DNA from 4 places in the Planococcus sp. BI3 genome. Region 2 is predicted to be linked to each of the others. Evidence: riboswitches for the same ligand, from Rfam matches in the RefSeq annotation. Region 2 holds a riboswitch; each other region holds the start of a gene.
The links. A riboswitch is a leader RNA that binds a small molecule or an ion and turns the genes downstream of it on or off. The one in region 2 is predicted to bind S-adenosylmethionine.
Positions count from the first base shown of each region.

Region 1: it holds a riboswitch for S-adenosylmethionine, as region 2 does, so the genes downstream of both, AC1MEO_RS15705 (methionine ABC transporter ATP-binding protein) here and mtnK (S-methyl-5-thioribose kinase) in region 2, are expected to answer to the same signal.
Region 3: it holds a riboswitch for S-adenosylmethionine, as region 2 does, so the genes downstream of both, AC1MEO_RS10090 (bifunctional homocysteine S-methyltransferase/methylenetetrahydrofolate reductase) here and mtnK (S-methyl-5-thioribose kinase) in region 2, are expected to answer to the same signal.
Region 4: it holds a riboswitch for S-adenosylmethionine, as region 2 does, so the genes downstream of both, metK (methionine adenosyltransferase) here and mtnK (S-methyl-5-thioribose kinase) in region 2, are expected to answer to the same signal.

Region 1 is NZ_CM155266.1:3,133,584-3,139,237, forward strand. It holds gene AC1MEO_RS15685 (YecA family protein) at 1-47, opposite strand, end outside; gene lepB (signal peptidase I) at 331-864, shown strand; gene AC1MEO_RS15695 (aminotransferase class I/II-fold pyridoxal phosphate-dependent enzyme) at 937-2,100, opposite strand; gene AC1MEO_RS15700 (carbon-nitrogen family hydrolase) at 2,187-2,975, shown strand; SAM riboswitch class I at 3,027-3,131, shown strand; gene AC1MEO_RS15705 (methionine ABC transporter ATP-binding protein) at 3,200-4,213, shown strand; gene AC1MEO_RS15710 (methionine ABC transporter permease) at 4,203-4,874, shown strand; gene AC1MEO_RS15715 (MetQ/NlpA family ABC transporter substrate-binding protein) at 4,887-5,654, shown strand, end outside.
Region 2 is NZ_CM155266.1:2,759,239-2,764,892, forward strand. It holds gene AC1MEO_RS13855 (1,2-dihydroxy-3-keto-5-methylthiopentene dioxygenase) at 1-203, opposite strand, end outside; gene AC1MEO_RS13860 (methylthioribulose 1-phosphate dehydratase) at 219-833, opposite strand; gene AC1MEO_RS13865 (2-hydroxy-3-keto-5-methylthiopentenyl-1-phosphate phosphatase) at 830-1,495, opposite strand; gene mtnW (2,3-diketo-5-methylthiopentyl-1-phosphate enolase) at 1,501-2,715, opposite strand; SAM riboswitch class I at 2,792-2,901, opposite strand; SAM riboswitch class I at 3,111-3,264, shown strand; gene mtnK (S-methyl-5-thioribose kinase) at 3,342-4,532, shown strand; gene mtnA (S-methyl-5-thioribose-1-phosphate isomerase) at 4,529-5,590, shown strand; gene AC1MEO_RS13885 (sugar ABC transporter substrate-binding protein) at 5,587-5,654, shown strand, end outside.
Region 3 is NZ_CM155266.1:2,027,369-2,033,022, reverse strand. It holds gene AC1MEO_RS10105 (FixH family protein) at 1-32, shown strand, start outside; gene AC1MEO_RS10100 (hypothetical protein) at 70-219, shown strand; gene AC1MEO_RS10095 (DEAD/DEAH box helicase) at 340-3,414, shown strand; SAM riboswitch class I at 3,620-3,724, shown strand; gene AC1MEO_RS10090 (bifunctional homocysteine S-methyltransferase/methylenetetrahydrofolate reductase) at 3,796-5,654, shown strand, end outside; gene metH (methionine synthase) at 5,636-5,654, shown strand, end outside.
Region 4 is NZ_CM155266.1:1,287,544-1,293,197, forward strand. It holds gene AC1MEO_RS06475 (aldehyde dehydrogenase family protein) at 1-806, shown strand, start outside; gene AC1MEO_RS06480 (iron-containing alcohol dehydrogenase) at 831-2,048, shown strand; gene metK (methionine adenosyltransferase) at 2,102-3,310, opposite strand; SAM riboswitch class I at 3,513-3,625, opposite strand; gene pckA (phosphoenolpyruvate carboxykinase (ATP)) at 3,952-5,541, shown strand.

The DNA.
Region 1 (5,654 bases), 370 kb from region 2:
TATTTTTTGCCGCTGCCACATGGGCATGGATCATTTCTTCCTACCATTCCTAATCACCTACATTTTTTATTGAGTGTAACATATAATTGCGATGGGCTCAAAAGTCTGACGATTCAGACGCTGAAAGTTCATGGAGATATCGCTCATCCAGTCCAAAAAAAGGCTCGAAAAAAGAGGGGAACTTTGCAGGTCTTCCGGTTATGCCCTGTCAATTACGATCTTGTTACCCATTCTGTGAATGACTAGCAGAAAGCGGGTTATCGAAAGTAGGCACAAAGCGGATAGCGTATTATAATATAAAAAGAATAAGAGCGGGCAGGAGGGGACAATGTGTATGAAGATCCGGTAAAAGCTTCTATTTCCTGGATGCAGGTCATTTTTTTGACAGTGCTTATTGTGCTGGTGTCCCGGCATTTCCTGTTTGAACCGGTAGAGGTTCATGGCGAATCCATGATGCCGACATTTGAAGACGATGACAAAGTTATGCTGGTTAAGGTTTATACAATAGAAAATTTTGATATGATCGTCTTTGCCGCACCGACTGGAGCCAATTTCATCAAGCGTGTGATTGGCGTGCCAGGTGATCGCATTTCCATGGAAGATGACCAATTATATGTGAATGGTAAAGCCAAGGCCGAGCCTTATCTGGCTGATAACCGAAAAATAGCCGAAAAGCAGGGATTTCCTCGGTTAACGGAGGATTTTGAGGAATTTACTGTGCCTGCCGAATCCTATTATGTATTAGGGGATAACCGCTTAAACAGTATGGATTCCAGAGTGCTAGGGTTTATCTCCAAGGACTCTATCATCGGGGAAGTGAAAATCAGGCTTTCGCCACTTGACCACATCGGGATTGTGGAATGACGGTGAATGCTCTATCGGTCCAAAACCGAAAAAAGACAGCTGCCCATTTCCGGGCAGCTGTCTTTTTTCAGTTTAAAATAAATTCAATTTATCGATGCGGTCCATCGCTTCGGTGATACGGGTTTCATCTACCAATAATCCGACACGGACAAATCCTTCTCCGCCAGCGCCGAATCCGCTGCCGGCAGCAACTGAAATGTCCGCTTTTTCAAGCAGGAAATCTGCAAATTCAACACTGGTAAAGCCTTTTGGAACCGGCAGCCAGGCAAAAAAGGAGCCTTGTGGAGCTTCAATTTCCCATCCGATGCGCGCACACTCTTTGACCAGGACGTTGCGGCGTTTTTCGTAGAGATCCACTAAATTATCCACGCAATGCTGATCCGCACTTAAAGCTTCGGCGGCAGCCATTTGGACAGCTGGGAACAATCCGGCAAATAGATGATCCTGGATCAGGTTCAGGGCTTCGATCATTTTTGAGTGTCCGACCGCAAATCCAATGCGCCAGCCGGCCATATTATAGGTTTTCGATAAAGTATACATCTCGATGCCGACTTCTTTGGCGCCTTCGGATTGCAGGAAGCTCACCGGTTTTTTCCCTTCGAAGCCGACAGCTCCATAAGCGAAATCATGGACGACGGCAATGCCGTTGTCTTTTGCAAAAGCGACGGTCTCATCAAAGAAGTCTCCATTCGCCACTGCGCCTGTCGGGTTGTTCGGGTAGTTTAAATACATCAGCTTGGCACCTGAGCGGACGGATTCGGGCAACTTGCTATAATCCGGCAAATAGCCGTTTTCAGGATCTAGCCGCATCAGCTCATAGTCGATGTCGGCGAGTGGGGCCCCGGACAGGTAATCGGGATAGCCAGGGTCCGGCAAAAGCAGCAGGTCCCCGGGATTCAGCAGCGCCAATGGCAATTCAACAAGCCCGATTTTTGTTCCAGCCAGGATGGCGACTTCAAGATCGGGGTCGATGTCCACGCCGTATTCGCGTTTGTAGAAATCCACTGCAGCGTGGCGCAGCTCAGCAATGCCGCGGAACGGCGAATACTTATGTGTTTTTGGATCAGCCGCTGCGGTTTGCAGTGCCTTGATGATATGGTCGGGCGTCGGCTGGTCAGGATTGCCCTGGCCAAGGTTGATGACGTCGCGTCCTTCGGCGATGGCTTTACTTGTTTTAGCGACCAATGAAGCAAAAAATTGGGTAGGCAGGTTTTGCAGGCGATTTGAAAATTCCATATAATTCTCCTTGTTTTCGAAATAATTGCACATCTACCCCAAATCTTATAGAGTTGAAGGTAACTTGTCTAGTGGAGGAGAAACATATGAAAATTGCATGCGTTCAGATGGATATCGCTTTTGGAGAGCCGGAACTGAATTATCAGCGAGTCATGGACTATTTAAGAGAAGCAGCCGATGGTGGAGCGGAAACGATCGTCCTGCCCGAAATGTGGAATACGGGATACGCATTGACGGAGCTGGGCACACTTGCAGACAGCTCGAACCGGACCGTGGAGTTGCTGAAGAGTTTTGCAAAAGAACACAAGGTCAATATTGTCGGCGGATCTGTTTCAACGAAAAAAAAGGGTGGTTTCTATAACACGATGTATGTCGTCGATAAAAGCGGCAAGCTTGTTTCAGAATATGATAAAGCGCACCGCTTCGGTTTGATGGACGAGCATATCCACCTTGAAGAAGGCGAATCACTGGGCACATTCGAGTTGGAAAATACCGTTTACGGCGGAGTCATCTGCTATGATATCCGTTTCCCTGAATGGATCCGCGCGCAGGCGCTAAACGGGGCAAAACTTATTTTTGTATCAGCCGAATGGCCGGAAGCACGAATTGACCATTGGCGCATCCTGTTGCAGGCGCGCGCGATCGAGAACCAATGCTTTATTGTGGCAGTGAACCGCATCGGCAGCGATCCGAACAATGAATTCGGCGGCAGCACGATGGCAATTGCACCGTGGGGAGAAGTTCGCCTCGACATGAAGAAAGACGAAGGCGTCGCTTACGTCGATATCGATTTGGCTGAAGTGGAGGAAGTCCGGAAGCGGATTCCGGTTTTTGAAGACCGCCGTGAGAAATTGTATGAAAAGTTCAAAAAGTAGATTGACACTCTGCACGAATGTCTGTAACATAAAATTCAATCAAATAACGTAAACTTATCAAGAGAGACCGAGGGGTAGGCCCTATGACGTCCGGCAACCCCCGACTGGGAAGGTGCCAAGTCCTGCGGAATGTGAAAACGTTCCGGAAGATAAGTCGAGAACTTAAAATTTTCGATGCCTCTTTCTTGATGAAAGAGGCATCTTTTTATTGCCGGGAGGACGCTATGATCCAGATTGAGAAATTGACGAAGACTTACACAACTAAGCATGGCACAGTCACCGGAGTGGACAATGTTTCACTGGAAATTGGCAAAGGCGAAATTTTTGGCATTGTCGGCTATTCCGGTGCCGGAAAAAGTTCCTTGATCCGATGCATTAACCTGCTGGAACGGCCGACCTCTGGCAGCGTTACAGTAGATGGCAAAGATCTGACCCAACTGAATGGAGACCAGCTGCGAAAAGCCCGTTTGAAGATCGGCATGATTTTCCAGCATTTTTATCTGATCAGCCAAAAGACAGTTTACGACAATATCGCTTTTGCACTTCGCGCAGCAGGAACACCACCCAAAAGCATCAAAAGCCGTGTAGAAGAGCTGCTGGAAATGGTCGGCTTATCTGACAAGCGGGATGTTTATCCGGCACAGTTGAGCGGTGGCCAAAAGCAGCGCGTCGGCATTGCGCGGGCACTGGCGAACAATCCGGCCGTGCTGCTGTGCGATGAAGCCACATCTGCACTTGATCCCAATACGACGTTGTCCATTTTGCGTCTATTGAAAGACATCAACCGTAAATTGAATATCACCATTGTCCTCATCACGCATGAAATGAATGTCGTCAAGGAAATCTGTGACCGCATGGCCGTCATGCAAGGGGGACGCGTCATCGAAGAAGGGCAGGTCTATGATATTTTTGCCGATCCCCAAAAAGAATTGACCAAGGAATTCATTTCCAGTGTTGTATCGTTCAATGTTCCAGAGCATATCCTGAGCGAATTTACGGGTACGCTGGTGAAGGTGCTGTTCAAAGGCGGTGTGGCTGGAGAAGGTGTGATTTCCGATATGCTGCAGAATTATCCGGTCAAAGGAAACTTTTTGCATGGAGCGATTGAGTATATTCAGGAACAGCCTCTTGGCATTTTCATCATGGAGTTGAAAGGTGCTTCTACCGCGGTTATGGACGCATTAAAGTATATGGAAAGCAGATCAGCAATTGTGGAGGTGATTCCGAATGGGCATTGAATGGGGACGGATTATTGAATTGTGGCCGGAAATACAGACTGCTTTTTTTCAGACATTGACGATGATCGGCATTTCATTGGGTGTGGCGCTGATTGTTGGCCTGCCATTGGGGATCCTGTTATTCATTACAGACCGCGGCTTGTTCCTCGAAAATCGGCCGGTCAATGCGGTGGTCGGTTTTGTTGTCAACATCGTGCGTTCCATTCCATTTATCATTCTATTGGTGGCACTCATCCCATTGACGAAATTCATTACAGGAACGACAATCGGTCCGATTGCGGCAAGTGTTTCTTTATCGGTTGCAGCGATTCCTTTTTTCGCACGGATTGTGGAAAACTCACTCCGTGAAATCGACAAAGGAGTCATCGAAGCAGCGATTGCAGTGGGCGCTACACCGTGGATGATCATTAAAGATGTTCTGCTTCCTGAAGCGAAAGCGAGCATTATCCAGGGTGTTACATTGACCATCATCAGCCTGGTTGCCTATTCGGCCATGGCTGGCGTTGTGGGAGGCGGAGGCATTGGAGATTTAGCCATCCGCTTCGGTTATTACCGGTACGACAATACCATTATGGTTGTCACAGTCGTCATTTTGATTGTGCTGGTCCAATTGATTCAACAGGCAGGAGATTACACAGCGAAAGCCATCGATAAACGATAAGGGGAGAATGACATGAAAAAATTAGGATTAGTATTGGCAGCGAGTGCATTGGTTTTGGCAGCATGCGGCGGCGGAGAAGAAAGCGACTCTGCAGGAACGACAGAAGAAGCTTCGAAAGAGATTAAATTAGGGGCAACCGCAGGACCATACAGCGACATGCTGAGCAAGGCAATCGTACCTGGCCTGGAGGAAAAAGGCTATACAGTGGAACTGGTGGAATTCAGCGATTACATTCAGCCGAACGTAGCGCTTGATGGCGGAGATATCGATGCCAACCTGTTTCAGCACACGATTTACCTGGAAAACTTCGAAAAAGAGAACAGCATGGACCTTTCTGCATTGATCACTGTGCCGACAGCGCCTATGGGCATCTATTCAAACCAATACGATTCATTGGAAGCAGTGGAAGATGGAGCGACCATCGCGATTCCGAACGATCCGGTAAATGGTGCACGTGCCCTTTTGATGCTTCAGGATGAAGGCTTGGTTGAAATGGATCCGGAAGCGGAAGTTCTGCAGGCTTCGGAAAGAGATGTCGTAACGAATACGAAAAACCTGGAGTTCCAGCCAATTGAAGCGGGCCAGTTGCCGCGTGCAGTGGACGGCTCTGATTTAGCGGCAGTACCTGGAAACTTTGCAATCGCTGCGGAGATGGATCTGCTTGACGCGTTGGCACTTGAGAACATGCCCGAGCAATACCGCAATGTTGTGGCGGTCAATGCTGAAAATGAAGACAGTGAATTGGCTGCTGACTTAGTGGAAATTGTGGAATCTGCTGAA
Region 2 (5,654 bases):
GAAATGTCATCGATTTCTGTTTTGAACGCCTTAATGATCTCTTCTTTGTCTTCATCGCTCAAGTCGAATTTTTCACGAAGAGATTCAGGTAATTTCGTGTTGTCCCAATGTTCGTAAACGACTTCCTGCTGTTCGAGAAATGCTGCAACCTCGTTTTGTGCTTCAATTGTTTCGTCTGTTCCTTGAATTTTAATGATAGCCATTAGAATCTTCCTTTCTTATTTTAAATGCAGTTGCAACGCCAATTGGTATTGAAATAAAAACTCACAGGCTTCAAGCAATTTCTTCGCTTCAAAGCCGTCTTTTCCCCAGACGGTGATGCCGTGGTTTCGGATCAGCACCGCACCTTTGTCGGCGGCGATAAAAGGCTCGAATGCTTTGGCGAGCGTTGGGATATCGGCGTGATTGGGGATGATGGGAATGGTCAGTACCGCATCTTCTTCCCACAAACCGAATGCTTTGATCAATTCCTGTCCTTGGAAATCGATTTTTCCGGCATCGCCGTATAACTCGGAAATGACATTATTGGCGACCGTATGGACGTGGAGGCTGCAGCCGGCCGCCGTCTTTCCATAGATTGCGCAATGCAATAAGGTTTCAGCAGATGGTTTCAAATGTGTTTCTGCAGCCGGCTGGCCGTTGGCATCGACAAGCAAAAAGTCTTCATCGGTCCGTTTCTTTTTGTCTTTGCCGCTGGCGGTGACCAAGAATTCGAGCGGTTGGTCCGCGACCTTGATGGCGAGATTTCCGCTGGTTCCCATAAACCAGTCGCGAGACGCCAGTTCATCTTTGACATCCGCCAGTTCCAGCCATTTTTCCCGCAATGCAGTCATGACTTCACTCCTATATAGTCATCGACAATCGCAATGACTTCGTTGAAAGTTTCAAATGGTTCGTAAGCGATGCCAGCCTCTTGGCATTTCTCCGCCAATAAATCCCTGGCGATGACGAAATCGGCTTTTTTGGCTGCTTCCCAATCACTGATGGAATCCCCGATGACGATGCTTTTCGTGCCGGTATCCAAAATTTCCCGGATGACGGATGGCTTACAGCATCCACAGCCCTGGCTGCTGCATTTTTCATCGCAGCCATGCGGGAATTCCAGTTTGATGAGGTCTCCTGAAAAGTCGGCACCGTTGCAATAGATGCCGTCAAGAGGTCCGAAAGGTTCAAGGAGCGGATAGACGAAAAAGTCGATTCCACCGCTGACAATGTATAAAGGCAGTTCCTGTTTTCTCGTATAAGCGACAAAGTCACTGAAACCTTCCCGTATTTCCGCCTGTTCCAAAACATATGAAATGATTTCGTCTTTTGCCGAAACAGGGAGCAGGGAAAACATGTTCGCTACACCCTCACGTATCGAGATGGATTGGTCGAGGATTTGGTCTTTGACTGGTTCCCAGCCCGGCGGATCAAATTTCTTCATGATGGCGATGATATTATCGTTGGCGGTAATCGTACCGTCAAAATCGCAAAAAATAATCGGTTTGTTCAATCTCTTCACCCCCATAACTCAAGTGCAGTTTGTAATTCTTTATGCTGTTTGCCGGCATCCTGCAGGGTTTCTCCTTGCAGCACCGCATCTATTGCCTGTCTGAAGGCACGGCCGCCCCCAGCTGCACCAGCCGGATGTCCGTGAATTCCACCGCCGGCATTAATGACACTATCTATCTCGTAATCTGCCAGCAGTAAAGGCACAAGCCCCGGATGGATGCCGGCAGAAGGCACTGGGAAGCTTCGTTTCAATGGGCTGTCCCTAATCAGTTCCTTGCCGAGTGCAAGAGCAGCTGTTTTTTCCAATGCAACACTGCCGTAAGGAGAAGGGAACAGGGAGAAATCTGCACCGGCATAGCGGACCAGCTTTCCGAGTGCGAGCGGCGCAGCAAGCCCGTAAAACGGGGATGAAGTGAAAGCGCCACTGAATGCCGGATGCGCCATCAGCGGCAAACCGATTTCATCATCTTCCGCCAATTCCTGCAGCACATCGAGCCCGTATGCGTGGACGTTGAACAATAAGGCATCCGCTCCAAGCTCGCGTGCTTTTCGTGCCTTACCTCTCAGGTCGGAAGTTCTGCCCGACAGGTTCACTGCATAATATGTGCGATGGCCCGTTTCCTCATAGACATTCTCCAGCACCCGTTTCCCTGTGATGATGCGGCTTTCGAATGGAGTCAGCGGATTTTCAAATAAAATTTCGTCGTCTTTAACGAGGTCTACGCCGCCTAATGCCTGTTCGCGCAATTGAGCGGATAAAAAATCCATGTCGCGGCCGATGACGCCTTTGAATATGCTCATCAGAAGCGGCCTTCCAGCTACGCCGAGTGTATTGCGGATTTCTTCTATGCCGAAGCGCGGACCGGGAAAGTGGCTGAGCAGGTCATGGCTGAAATCCAAATCCAATAGCTTCACTTCGCCATCCAGAGATAGTTTGCCGAAAACCGTAGTCAGGATGGCAGGCAAGTCGGCTGAGAAATTGATGCTCGGGTAGGCAATTTCGAGTTCTGCTTTTATCAGCTCCGGCTTCAATGGATGGCTGTCTTCCGCGAATTCTACGATGGAGACAACATGCCCCTTATGGTGTTTCAATTGTGCCTGATCAAGCAGCGGCAAATCTGTCCAAGAGCCGATCGTCAAGCCCAAAGCGATGCCTTCCGCCTTTTCCCCGAAGGAACCGGGCTTTCCATACACTTGATAAGTAGCAGTCAATAAGCTCATCTATTCCACACTCCCATGCAATTTTTAAAAAATAAAAAACCTCTTCAAATAAGAAGAGGTTAAGGGCGTTAACAACTTCTTATTTCTCAGCCATCGGTTCTGGCTGCAAGAATTAGCACCGTGTCCATCATTGGACCGGTTGCCGGGTATCATAGGGCTTGTCCCTCCACCTGCTCTGAATAAGAAAGATATGAAATTGGGTGAAACAGTTTTATAGGTTCAATCCAAAATAATAATTCGATTTAATAGAGTAAAGTAATTCTGATTATTTCATGTGTGCAGAAATCTGTCAACACTGTTATTGCAAAATTGTTTTTATTGGGAAAATGGATTGACAGTCAATTCTGAATCGTGATAGGATTCTCTGCATAACTTAAATTGAATAACACGCAGTACTCTTATCAAGAGCTGGCAGAGGGATTTTGGCCCGATGACGCCCAGCAACCGACCGTAATACCGTTGTGAGACGGGGCGCCCAGGCGCCAGGATGAAAATCCTGCAAGGCACGGTGCTAATTCCATCAGAAATTTATTTTCTGAAAGATAAGAGGCATGGGATCTCTTATTCTGGCCTCTTTCTTTTTATGAAAGAGGCTTTTTATATTGCAGAAGAAAGGAAGATAGATGATGACTCTTACTGTTCCGACCACTTATAAGGCATTAACCGAAGAGACAGCCGTTGCTTTGGCGAAAGCTGGCCATACATTTGATCCTGCTGCCCAATTAGCTTGCCGGGAAATCGGCGATGGCAATTTGAATTATGTTTTCCAAATTGAAGACCCGAATACAGGGAAGCGGTTGATCATCAAGCAGGCACTGCCTTATGCCAAGGTCATCGGCGAAAGCTGGCCGTTGACGTTAAAGCGGGCAACAATTGAAGCAAATGTCCTCAAAAAGCATGGAGAATTTGTTCCATCCTTGGTACCGGTTGTTTACGCAACAGATGAGGAACTGGCCATTACTGTGATGGAGGATTTATCCCACTTGGAGATTGCGCGGGAGGGTTTGGTCAACGGACGGAATTTCCCGAGACTGCCCCAGGATATTGGCGAATACTTGGCACTGACTTTATTTCATACATCGGATTACGGCTTGCATCCTTTTGAAAAAAAGCGCTTGGCTGCAGAGTTTTCCAATCCTGAGTTGTGCAAAATTACAGAAGACCTCATTTTTACGGATCCGTTCTTTGACCTCGACACCAATGATTACGAACCGCAGCTCCAAGCAGCGGCAGAGGCGATTTGGAGCGATGGGAAGCTGCAGCTGGAAGTGGCGAAGTTGAAGAAGAGCTTTTTGACCGAAGCGGAAGCGCTGCTGCATGGCGATCTTCATACAGGCAGTATTTTTGCGAGCCAGACCGAAACCAAAGTGATTGATCCGGAATTTGGTTTCTACGGTCCGATCGGGTTTGATGTTGGCTTGTTCCTGGCCAACTTGATTTTCCAGTCCATCACACGCGAAGGCGAAGATCGCCAGGTAATCGTGGAGGATATCGGAAAAACATGGGAAGTTTTTGCTGCTGCATTTTCCGGGTTGTGGAAAAACCACAGCGTCGAATCGTTCAAGGAAACTGAAGGCTACCTGGAATACGTGCTTGGCAAAGTACTGGCAGATGCGGCTGGATTTGCAGGCTGTGAATTGATCCGCCGGACGATCGGCTTGGCGCATGTCAAAGATCTGGACAGCATCGAAGACACGGAAAAAAGAATCACTTTTAAGAAACAGGCTTTGGATACTGGCCGGGCTTTGATTCTGCAGCGTCAAGAAACCACATCAATCGGGGATGTACTGCAAATTCTGGAGGAGGCGCGCACATGAGCATTCCTTTATCCATCAAATGGGATGGCCAGCTGCTGGCCATCCTGGATCAGCAAAAACTGCCGCATGCCATTGAATATTTGACACTTGAAACCGTGGAAGACGTTTATGATGCCATCCTTTCATTGAAGGTTCGCGGAGCTCCCGCGATCGGCATTACCGCGGCATACGGACTGGCCGTCGGAGCCAAGCGGCATGACACGGATTCACTGGAAGCCTTCCAGCAATATGTCGAAAAAGATGCGGCGTACTTGAATTCTTCAAGGCCGACTGCAGTCAACCTTGGCTGGGCGCTCCGCCGTCTGAAAGATAAATTAAGCGAAGCGGAGAACGTGCCCCAAGCCAAACTGTTGCTGCTGGCGGAAGCTGTGAAGATCCACAGGGAAGATGAAGCGTCCTGCCGCAGCATCGGTGAACATGCGCTGGTCTTGCTGCAGGGGCAAACGCGTGTCATGACCATCTGCAACGCAGGTTCGATTGCTACGGCCAAATACGGCACCGCCTTAGCGCCATTCCATCTTGGGAGCGAACGCGGCCGAGAATTTGAAGTGTTTGCCTGTGAAACCAGGCCGCTTTATCAAGGCGCACGCTTGACGGTATGGGAGCTGCAGCAGTCGGGAGTCGACGTCACGCTGATTACCGACAGCATGGCGGCACATACTATTAGAGCTAAAGAAATTGAAGCCATCATTGTCGGCGCGGACCGCATTGCGGCAAATGGCGACACGGCCAATAAAATCGGAACTTATAATTTGGCTTTATTGGCGAGCGCATTCAATATTCCGTTTTATGTGGCGGCGCCGGCCTCGACTTTCGATTTGTCGATTGAAGACGGCACTGCGATTCCAATCGAAGAGCGCCACTCGGAAGAAATCACCCATATGAACGGCCAACCGGTGGCACCAATCGGCACAAAAGTATTTAATCCGGCATTTGATGTAACACCGGCACATCTCATTACAGCAATTATCACTGAAAAAGGCATCATTACTGAAGGTTATCAAAAAAACATCCCTGATTTGCTAAGAGCATCTGCAGGGAAAGGAGAAAGACTATGAAAAAACAATCCATTTGGCTGCTTGCCGCACTCTTATTTATCAGTATTTTATTGGCTGCCTGCCA
Region 3 (5,654 bases), 730 kb from region 2:
AAGATGAAGAAGATATGCAAGACGGCATGTAAATAGCGAAGGCCACAATAATTACTAGGCTGCAGTCATATGAAAGCTGATAAAATCCCTCCTGGACCAGGCGGGATTTTTTGTGTTGAAAATAAAAATCATATCGTGGTTTTGCAAGCTTCTGCCGAGTCAGCTTTGGTGTGGCAGGCTGACTTTATGAACAGGGTCTTTTCAGAGTATCGAGGCTGAAGCTGAAAGGAGCTGGGAATGTAAAACGAGTGATTTACAGGAAATTAATTTACATGGAAATAAAATGCAATTTATTTTCATGTTATCATTTGATTAAGCTATTAAAAAGGGGAGAAAAAGATGAGTGCAAAGAAAGTGAATGCAGCATTGCAAGCCTGGCATTTATTGGAGGCTGTTAATCCCAGTCAGGTACCAGATCGAGGAAATAAAATTGAAAAATCCTTGTTTAAGGATGGGAAATACAGAATGGATGTAGAATCTGTACTAATTGAAGCTTATACATGGCAAGCTGTTCAGTTAAAAGATGAGCATGCATATGGATCACAATTTCATTATTACATGGACTGCTTTGAGCAAAGCAAGTTGGTTCGATTCCTGCGCGATCATTTTAAAAGCACTGAGGAAATCATTAATGAAGATTCATCCATGCTATTCAGCTTTGTTTTTTCTGTAGATGGCAAGGGCAACTACATCGCTGACTCGCTATTCGTTCCCTTTGTGATGTTTCTCATAAAAAAATTAAAAGACAGCGCAGCTGTGGATTACGATTCGTTTATGGCCGATTACGAGTCTCAAATGAGCTTGTTTAAAGAGCGGACAGAAGCCTCATTTCTAAATGGAATCAATGAACACTCCTTGCGCGAAGTGCAGGGGATTTACAGCAATCACTTTGGTGAAATGGAAAGTACGAATTATTTTTACATAGAAACAGAAGTTCAAAAAATCAAAAGCTTAAAAAGTAAAATGAACTTTAACAGTTTTTACTTGAAGGATTTGCAGCAGATTCTTGAAAAAGGCAGCAATGACACACTCCACCAGTTTATTGAAGGCACCGATAAAAAAATGGACATAGATGAAAACCGCGAATACATTGAACATACACTGCAACCGAAATTCTTGCCGGTGGGTAGATGGATGTCACCGGTGGAACATCGGTTGTCATTGATGCAGCAAGTGGCTGTCAATCAAATCATGAATAATGGGCAGGCAATCGATTCGGTCAACGGACCGCCGGGCACTGGAAAGACCACCTTGCTGAAAGAAATTTTCGCAAATGTTGTGGTTAATCGGGCTCTGAAAATGGCGAAATTCCATGATCCGAAACAGGCTTTCACATTTGAAAAAAGTATTAAGTTTGATGGCAATTCCTACCCGTTCTCCATTTCCATCTTGAATGAAGAACTGACGAAGTTCTCCATGGTGATCGCATCAAGCAATAACGGCGCGGTTGAAAATATCTCGAAAGAACTGCCGCAGGAAAAAGAAGCAATTCGCCCTCCATCCAAAGAGAACAAAAGTGATTTTCCAGAATATGAAAAGGCCTATGCAGAAAAAGCCGCCGAATTGGCATTTTTTCCGGAGACTGCCGAAAAAATGCTGGGTAAAGATGAGGGAGCTTGGGGACTGTTCTCGGGAGCGCTTGGCAAAGGAAAAAATATTTCTGATTTCAGTAAAGCGCTCATGGGATCGAAGGACGATTCGGACAGACTGATCAGCCAACTGCAGAAGACTGCCGCTGAAAGCAGCGCGAAAGACTGGCAACAGGCGGTAAAAGAATTCAAGGATCTGCATGCGTCAATTGAAGAAAAAAAGGCGAAGTTGCAAGAAGTGGCTGAGCAGTTCAACCAATTTGAAACAACTCAAAAGAGAGTGTTGGAGCTCAAAGCGAAGTTTGATGAAAACAAGCATGAAGAACTTACTGCAGCAGAAAACATTAAGCAATTGGAAATCAAACGGGAGCTGACGGAAAGTGAGTTGGCGGTTTCTCCCAATCTTCCGCTTTTCCAAAAGGTGCTCGGCAAAAAAGACGTGAAAAAAGATGAGATCAAAAAAGAGCTAGCTGAATGCCTCAATGAATTAAAAATACTGCATTCTAGACAATTCACGATTCAACAACAGCAAAAGGAATTGCAAGGGGAACAACAGCAGCTTGAAGAACGGCAGCAATCCTTTCTCAAGAAACTGGCAGATTATGATAAGCAGAGACTGGTTCTGCCAACTGCAGAATATTGGCAGAACCATACAGAAGCTTATGAAAAACGCCAGCGGGAGACAATTTGGCTGACGGATGAGCTGAATTTCGAACGCGGCTTATTGTTCTTGAAAGCAATGGAACTGCATAAGCTATTTCTGGCATTCAATAAAGAAACGGTAACCGTTGCATTGCGCCTATTGATGTCGCGGGATAAATTGAATCTGAATGATGAAGATCACGTCCGTTACCTCAAAAATATGTGGAACGTCATTCATTTGATCACACCGGTCGTGAGTACGACTTTCGCAAGCTTTTCATCGATGTATCGTGGAATAGACAAAGATTTTATTCAATACCTATTCATTGATGAAGCGGGGCAGGCGAGTCCCCAACAGGCAGCGGGTGCTTTGTGGAGATCACGAAAAGCCATAGTGGTCGGAGATCCGATTCAAATTGAGCCGGTGGTGACAATAGATCAGACGATTTTAACGGATATTCGCAAACATTATCAGTTGGAGGAAGATTTTATCGGTATTAGTGCTTCTGTTCAAAGTTTAGCAGATCGAGCAAATCCGAGAGGTACCTGGAAGATGGGCGGAGAATGGATCGGAACACCGCTATGGGTGCATCGCCGTTGCCTGGATCCGATGTTCTCGATCGCCAATGAAATCGCTTATGAAGGGAAAATGGTCTTGGCTGATGAAAGAACCGGAAAAGTTGCCTGGTATAACTGTGCAGGTAAGGCTGTGAATCGCCAATACGTCAGAGAGCAGGGAGACTTGATTGCCGAATTGATTGCCAAACACTGGTCAGCAGAAAGCAAAGAGCCTGATGTCTTTGTTATTACACCGTTCACTGCGGTTAAAGCAGGCTTGCAAGCGGCTGTCCGCAAAAAATTGCAATCATTGGCGATTGATCCCAAAAAAATCACCGACTGGACCAATAAATCCATCGGAACGGTCCATACTTTCCAAGGAAAAGAAGCAGAAATCGTTTATTTTGTAGCGGGGACAGATGCAGACAGTGACGGAGCTGCTCAATGGTCCTGCGCAAAACCCAATCTGCTCAATGTTGCAGTGACACGTGCAAAAAAAGAATTCTACATCATTGCCGACTATCAGCGCTTTTCAAAAAAGACTCATTATGAAACCATTGCGAAATATGTAGCAGTTCTGGAAGTTGAAGCTAAAGTGGAGCCAAGTGGAATCGCTCAATCCTGATGAGGCAACACTAAATCCCCGCAATTAACTTTCTTCGCAGGAGCATTGCCGGAAGTCGCTGAGCTGTTATTCGACAGCTGTTTTTAGGTCTGAATGATACATTGTGAAAAAAATCACAGAAATTTCATTGTTTTTCGACAGATTGGGTTGACCTGTTCCCTAGATACAGGTACCATATCTAGAATACTTAAAACTGAATAGTGAATTCTTATCAAGAGAAGTTGAGGGACTGGCCCGATGAAGCTTCAGCAACCAGCCGAAAGGTCAGGTGCTAAATCCAGCAGGCAAGCAATTGTCTGACAGATGAAAAGGAACGAGTTTGATATCGTAAAGCCTTCTTTTTCATGAAGGCTTTTTTTGTATATATGGGAGGTTGAGCAGATGGGTTTATTAGACGAATTAAAAAATCGGATTTTGACGGCGGACGGTGCCATGGGAACCTTGCTGTATTCGTACGGCATTGAGTATTGCAACGAGGAGTTGAATCTGCAGCGTCCGGAAGTGATCGAGAAGATCCACCAGGATTACATCAAAGCGGGAGCCGATATCATCCAGACCAACACATATGGAGCAAATGCGGCAAAACTGGCCCGTTACGGATTGGAAGAACAGGTCGCGGATATCAACAGAGCGGCTATTGGAATCGCTAAACGGGCGGCGGCACCAGGCGGGCAATTTGTGTTCGGAACCATCGGCGGAATCCGGGGAATCCGTAAAAGCGACGCCACATTGCAGGAAATCATTGCGATGGTCGACCAGCAGGCAAACCATCTGCTGTCGGGTGATCCGGACGGCCTGCTTTTGGAAACCTATTACGATTTCGAAGAGTTGGCGGCGACAGTCAAGCACCTGAAAGGGATGACTGACACGCCATTGATCGCCCAAGTGTCCATGCATGAGCCGGGCATCCTGCAAAACGGTATGTCGTTGAACGATGCCCTGCATCAACTGGAGGCGCTTGGAGCCGATATTGTCGGCGTCAACTGCCGTCTTGGCCCGCACCATACCATCCAGGCTTTTGAAGAAGTCACCTTGCCTGAAAAAGCATTTCTGTCAGCTTATCCGAACGCCAGCCTGCTGGATGTGGAAGATGGCCGGATTGTTTATGAATCGGAAGCGGATTATTTCGGACGCGCTGCTTTGCTATTGAGAGAAGAAGGCGTCCGTTTGATCGGTGGCTGCTGCGGCACAACGCCGAAGCATATTGAAGCGGTGAAAAAGCATCTCGGCAATTTGCCGCCGATCGTCCATAAGGAAGTCACCAAAAGAAAACCGATTGTCATCCGTGAAGCGGAAGTGCTGGAAGTTAAGCCGCTCCATGAAAAAGCTAAAACGGAACGGACCATCATCGTGGAGTTGGATACGCCGCGCCACCTGGATACCACCAAATTCCTGGAGGGCTCGGCCGCTTTGAATGATGCCGGGGTGGACGCCATCACGATGGCGGACAATTCGCTGGCATCGCCGCGCATCAGCAATATGGCGATGGGATCGATCCTCAAACATAAGCAAGACATTCGGGCGCTTGCCCACATCACCTGCCGCGACCGCAACCTGATTGGCCTGCAATCGCATTTGATGGGGCTCGATGCGCTCGGAATCCATGATATACTCGCCGTGACGGGCGATCCGACCAAAGTCGGTGATTTCCCGGGAGCGACCAGCGTCTATGACGTGTCGAGCATGGAATTGATCCAGCTGATCAAAAAGCTCAATGAAGGCATTTCATTTTCCGGCAAGCCTTTGCGGAAAAAAGCCAACTTCTCGGTAGCGGCGGCATTCAACCCGAATGTCCGTGTACTGGACCGGGCAGTGGCAAGACTTGATAAGAAAATTGAAAGCGGTGCGGATTATTTCATTTCGCAGCCGGTTTACACAAAAGAGAAAATCGTAGAAATCCACGAAGCGACCAAACACCTGGAAACGCCGATCTTTATTGGCGTAATGCCGTTGACCAGCATCCGCAGTGCAGAGTTCCTGCACAATGAAGTGCCGGGCATCAAGCTGTCGGAAGATGCACTGGAACGCATGCGCGCATGCGGTGAAGACAAAGAGCGCGCAACCGCAGAAGGCATCCAGATTGCGAAAGAATTGATTGATACGGCGGCGGAGCTGTTCCATGGCATCTACTTGATCACGCCATTTGTCCGTTACGATATGACCGTGGAATTGATTCATTACATCAGACAACTAGATCAACAGAAAGAGAGAGATGCCAGCCATGCCCAAACATCTTATTG
Region 4 (5,654 bases), 1.5 Mb from region 2:
ACATCATGAAAATCGCCGCCGAATCCATCAAAAACATTACCCTTGAACTTGGCGGAAAGTCGCCGAATATTTTATTGGAAGATGCGGATCTTGAAATTGCTTTGCCGGGCAGCCTATTCGGTGTATTCCTCCATTCTGGCCAATTATGCGAATCGGGCACTCGGCTGTTTGTTCCGGACTCGCTTTATGAAGTGGTTGTCGAAAAACTTGCCGAATTGACGAAAACACTGAAGATCGGCAACCAATTGGAAGAATCGACTGCCATGGGCCCAGTCATTTCACAACGCCAGAAAGAGACCATCCTCTCCTATATTGAAACAGGCATCAACGAAGGAGCCCGACTGGTGTGTGGCGGAAAAGAAGCGGTGGTCGAAGGATTTGAAAATGGCTACTTCATCGAGCCGACCATTTTTGCAGATGTCACCAATGATATGGCCATCGCACAGGAAGAGATATTCGGTCCGGTCCTTACAGTCATTCGCTACAGTGATGTGGACGAAGCCATCCGGATGGCCAATGACACGATCTACGGTCTCGCCGGCGGTGTCTGGACTCAGGACGTCAATAAAGCCTATGATGTCGCACGCAAAATCAAAGCCGGCGTCATCTGGATCAATGACTGGCATATGCTGCGGAATGATGCACCGTTTGGCGGTTATAAGCAAAGCGGCATCGGGCGCGAGATGGGCAAGCATTCTCTGGATGCCTATACGCAGCTGAAGCATGTCCATACCTCCATGGTTCCCGAACTTGAACGCCGGATTGCATTTGGACTGCTATTCTCAGAAGGCACAAACGACAACTAATATTGAAGATCGGGGGGACTTTCATTGATTACTACTTATTCAAATTTCGCATTGATGACCACTATCCACAGCGGCTCGAATACCAGAGCCATGATACCGGACCTTTTTAACGGACTCGGTGCCAAACGGGTTGTGCTGTTCAGCGACCAAGGCTTAAAAGACGCCGGCATCGTCGATAAAGTGGCTGAAATCTTCCGCTTGACGCAAAACGGCACCGGCGCCCAATTAGTCGGCATCTTTACTGATATTCAGCAGGATGCGGGCAGCGAATCCGTCAACCGCGCCATCCAATATGCCCGCGAAATGGCTGCTGACTCTTTGCTCGCTGTCGGCGGCGGCAGTGTGTTGGATACCGTTAAAGGCGTTAAATTCGCATTGCATCACGGAATGACGGATATCAAAAAAGCGATTCCAGGCGGGTTGGCGTATTATACTTGGCCAGAAGCACAATTCATTCCGATTCCGCATATCGCCGTTCCAACTACTGCCGGAACCGGTTCAGAAGTCTCGCCGATTGCCGTCATCTATAATGAAGAAAAAAGAGTCAAAACGAATATCATCCACCCTTTCATCAGTGCCAATATGGCCGTTCTGGATCCGGACTTGACCCTTGGGTTGCCGCCGTTCATCACAGCTTTTACCGGCTTCGACGCATTGACCCACGCCATCGAAGCTTTGATGTCGCCTACAGCAACCGGCTTTACCGATGCCTATGCGCTTCAGACCATCCGGATGTTCGAAAAAAACATCGTGGAAGCCGTACAAAATGGCAGCAATGTCAAAGCCCGTATGGAGATGCTGCAAGCCAGCACCATGGGCATCACTGCCTTCAGCTTCGCGCTGAACGCCATTCCGGTCCACAATCTGGCACATGCTTACGGGGCGCTTTACCGGATACCGCATGGCCTTGCGAATGCGGTTTTCCTGCCCCACGTCATCGAAATGATTCCGGCGTTGTACCTGCCAAAAATCGAAGGACTGGCACAAGCCTTGAATCTGGATATCCGCAATAAATCTCCACAAACTTTACTTGAAGAAGTGGTGGAGAAAATCCGCAATATGCAAGAGCAAGTCGGTTTGCCGAAAGATTTCTCGAAATTTGATATTCCCGAGGATTCATTGCCGACTATCATCGCCGCAGTCCAGTCAGATCCTGCAGCCATGAATTTTCCACTCCCGGCTGAATTGATTGAAGCCATCGGAAAACGCGTTGATAAACTGCAGACAAGCTCCACTTCATAAAAAAAAGGACGGCCGGGCATCGCTGCCTGGCCGTCCTTTTTTGCTTTTCAGTTTTAGATGCCCGCTTCTACGCCAGCTTGTTCTTTCAGGATTGCTGCTTTGTCGGTGCGTTCCCAAGGAAGATCGACATCCGTACGGCCAAAATGTCCGTAGGCTGCAGTCTGCTTGTAGATCGGGCGGCGAAGATCAAGCATTTTGATGATTCCGGCAGGACGCAAATCAAAATTCGCGCGAACCAAATCGTCTAATTTGTCTTCATCCACTGTACCGGTGCCGAATGTATCGAAAGCGATGGACACGGGATGTGCCACACCGATTGCATACGCCAATTGCACTTCACATTTATCTGCAAGGCCAGCTGCTACAATGTTTTTCGCTACATAGCGTGCAGCATAGGCTGCTGAACGGTCAACTTTTGTTGCATCTTTACCGGAAAATGCTCCACCACCATGGCGAGCATAGCCACCGTAGGTATCCACGATGATTTTGCGGCCAGTCAAGCCTGCATCTCCCTGAGGTCCACCAATTACGAAACGCCCAGTTGGGTTGATGAAGTATTTCGTGTCTTCATCGATCCATTTTGCCGGAACAACTTCTTTAATGACGTATTCTTTGATATTGCGTTGAATCTGCTCAAGCGTTACTTCCGGGTGATGCTGAGTAGAGATGACAATCGTATCCACGCGAAGTGGTTTATTGTTTTCATCATATTCAACTGTCACCTGCGTTTTGCCATCCGGACGCAAATAGGGAAGAATTTCTTCCTTGCGTACTTCAGCCAAGCGGCGCGCCAATTTATGTGCCAGTGAAATCGGCAATGGCATTAATTCTTCTGTTTCGTTGTTGGCATATCCGAACATCAACCCTTGGTCGCCTGCTCCGATTTCATCCAATTCTTTATCTGTCATTTTGCCTTCGCGTGCTTCAAGTGCCACGTTGACTCCTGCAGCGATATCTGGTGATTGCTCATCGATCGCTGTAAGGACCGCACTAGTTTCTGAGTCGAAGCCGTATTTAGCTCGTGTATATCCAATTTCTTTTATCGTTTGTCTAACAACTTTCGGGATATCCACATAAGTGGAAGTAGTGATTTCTCCTGCTACCAGAACCAATCCTGTAGTTACAGTCGTTTCGCACGCGACACGCGCGTTTGGATCCTCGGTTAAGATTGCATCCAATATAGCATCTGAGATTTGGTCACAGATTTTATCCGGATGTCCTTCTGTTACTGATTCTGATGTAAATAATCGACGGTTTTTCAAAAAATGTTCCTCCTTATATCCTGCGAGATTGCTCTCGAAATTGATACGGTACTCGTTTCCCATGTCAAGTCCGTTCCAGACAAAATCCGGATTGAACTTTAAGCCGTTTGTGGCCTTTCACACGAGGATTAAGGGCATTCCATAAAAAAATCCCTTCACTCATTCACCATGAGGAAAGGAGAATCATCATAAGCACCTTTCACTCTTATCATCCAAGGCCTGTGAGCCTTGTTTCAGGTTTGGCACCATCACTGCGGTCGCAGCAGGTTGCCGGGTTTCATAGGGCCTGTCCCCTCCACCAGCTCGGAATAAGAGTATCCGTTCAATTTTTCATCATACGGAAATAGCACGGAGTTGTCAACATTTTTGGCAAATAAAAGTATTCAATTGAATTAAATAAAGAAATTCACCCGTTAAAACTATTGGATGGGGATGAAACAGATTGGCGGATAGAGGCTTCCAGCCCAGCTTTTATTACGCACAACCCCTTAGATTTCCACCTGATCTAAAAAACCCGTTTTTAATTTTTTCATTTCTGCAAGGGATTAGTATAGACTAATCAACCTAATGTGTTATACTAATGAACGAATATACATCCTCCCCATCGCTATGGGAATAATAGAAAAGGAAGGTACATATATATGACTTCAGTGAACTTTGCAAACGATTTGAAGGACCTTTTAACTGGCCAAAATGTACATGTTCAATTATCAGTGCCACAATTAGTGGAAGCAGCAACATCCCGCGGTGAAGCGGTACTGACACGGGAAGGCGCTGTAGCAGCGGAGACAGGGAAATACACTGGCCGCTCACCGAAAGACAAATACATTGTGGAAGAAGAAAGTTCTAAAAACAAAGTCGACTGGGGCAATGTGAACCGTCCAATTTCAAGCGAAGTTTTTGAAAAACTATACGCTAAAGTTATCAAGCACCTAAAAGACAAAGATGCACTTTACGTTTTCAAAGGATTTGCCGGAGCTGACCACGAATCACGTGTGCCAATCCAAACAATCACTGAATACGCGTGGCATAACCTGTTTGCCCACCAATTGTTCATCCGCCCATCGGCTGAAGAATTGAAAGTGCATGAAGCTCAATTCACTGTGGTCTATGCCCCTACATTCAAGGCAGATCCTGCTGTTGATGGCACCGCTTCTGAAACATTCATCATCGTGTCAATGGAAAAACGCATCATTTTGATCGGCGGAACTGAATATGCCGGCGAGATGAAGAAATCCATCTTCTCGATCATGAACTACCTGTTGCCTGAAAAAGGCATCCTTCCGATGCACTGTTCAGCTAATGTTGGACAAGATGGCGATGTTACCTTGTTCTTCGGCTTGTCCGGTACGGGCAAAACGACCTTGTCGGCTGATGGTGACCGTAAACTGGTCGGTGATGACGAGCACGGCTGGTCTGATAACGGCGTCTTTAATATCGAAGGCGGCTGCTATGCAAAAACCATCAATCTATCCCGTGAAAACGAACCACAGATCTATGACGCAATCCGTTTCGGTTCTGTTCTTGAAAACGTCGTAGTGGATCCTGATACACGCATCCCGAATTATGACGATGATTCACTGACTGAAAACACACGTGCTGCGTACCCGATGCAGGCAATTGATAATATTGTAGACCCTTCTGTAGCAGGTCATCCGAAAACAATCGTCTTCCTGACAGCAGATGCTTTCGGCGTTCTGCCTCCAATCAGCAAGTTGACGAAAGAGCAGGCAATGTACCATTTCCTAAGTGGCTACACATCGAAATTGGCTGGTACGGAACGCGGCATCACATCTCCTGAAGCAACGTTCTCAACGTGCTTCGGTTCACCGTTCCTTCCATTGCACGCAACAGTCTATGCTGAAATGCTCGGCAAAAAAATTGATGAGCACGGCGTTCAGGTGTTCCTTGTCAATACCGGCTGGACTGGCGGCGTATACGGAGTCGGAAGCCGCATGAAGCTTTCTTACACACGGACAATGGTTCGCGCTGCCATCAAAGGCGAATTGAACAATGTCCCGACTGAAAAAGAATCATTCTTCGGCCTTGAGATTCCTGTAGAAGTACCAGGCGTTCCAACAGAAGTGTTGAACCCGCGCAATGCATGGGCTGACAAAGAAGCTTACGATCAAAAAGCATTGGCATTGGCACAGGCATTCCAGAAAAACTTCCAGAAGTTCGGTACCGTTTCTCCTGAAATCACGACACATGGCGGACCGCTTCAAAAATAAGCACGTTAATAAAAGCCCGTTCGGAGTAAAATCCGAATGGGCTTTTTTTGCGTGCTGATGGGCAACCTTCAGCAGACTGGTTGGAGCGTAATAAGACCCTTTGCAGGAATTTC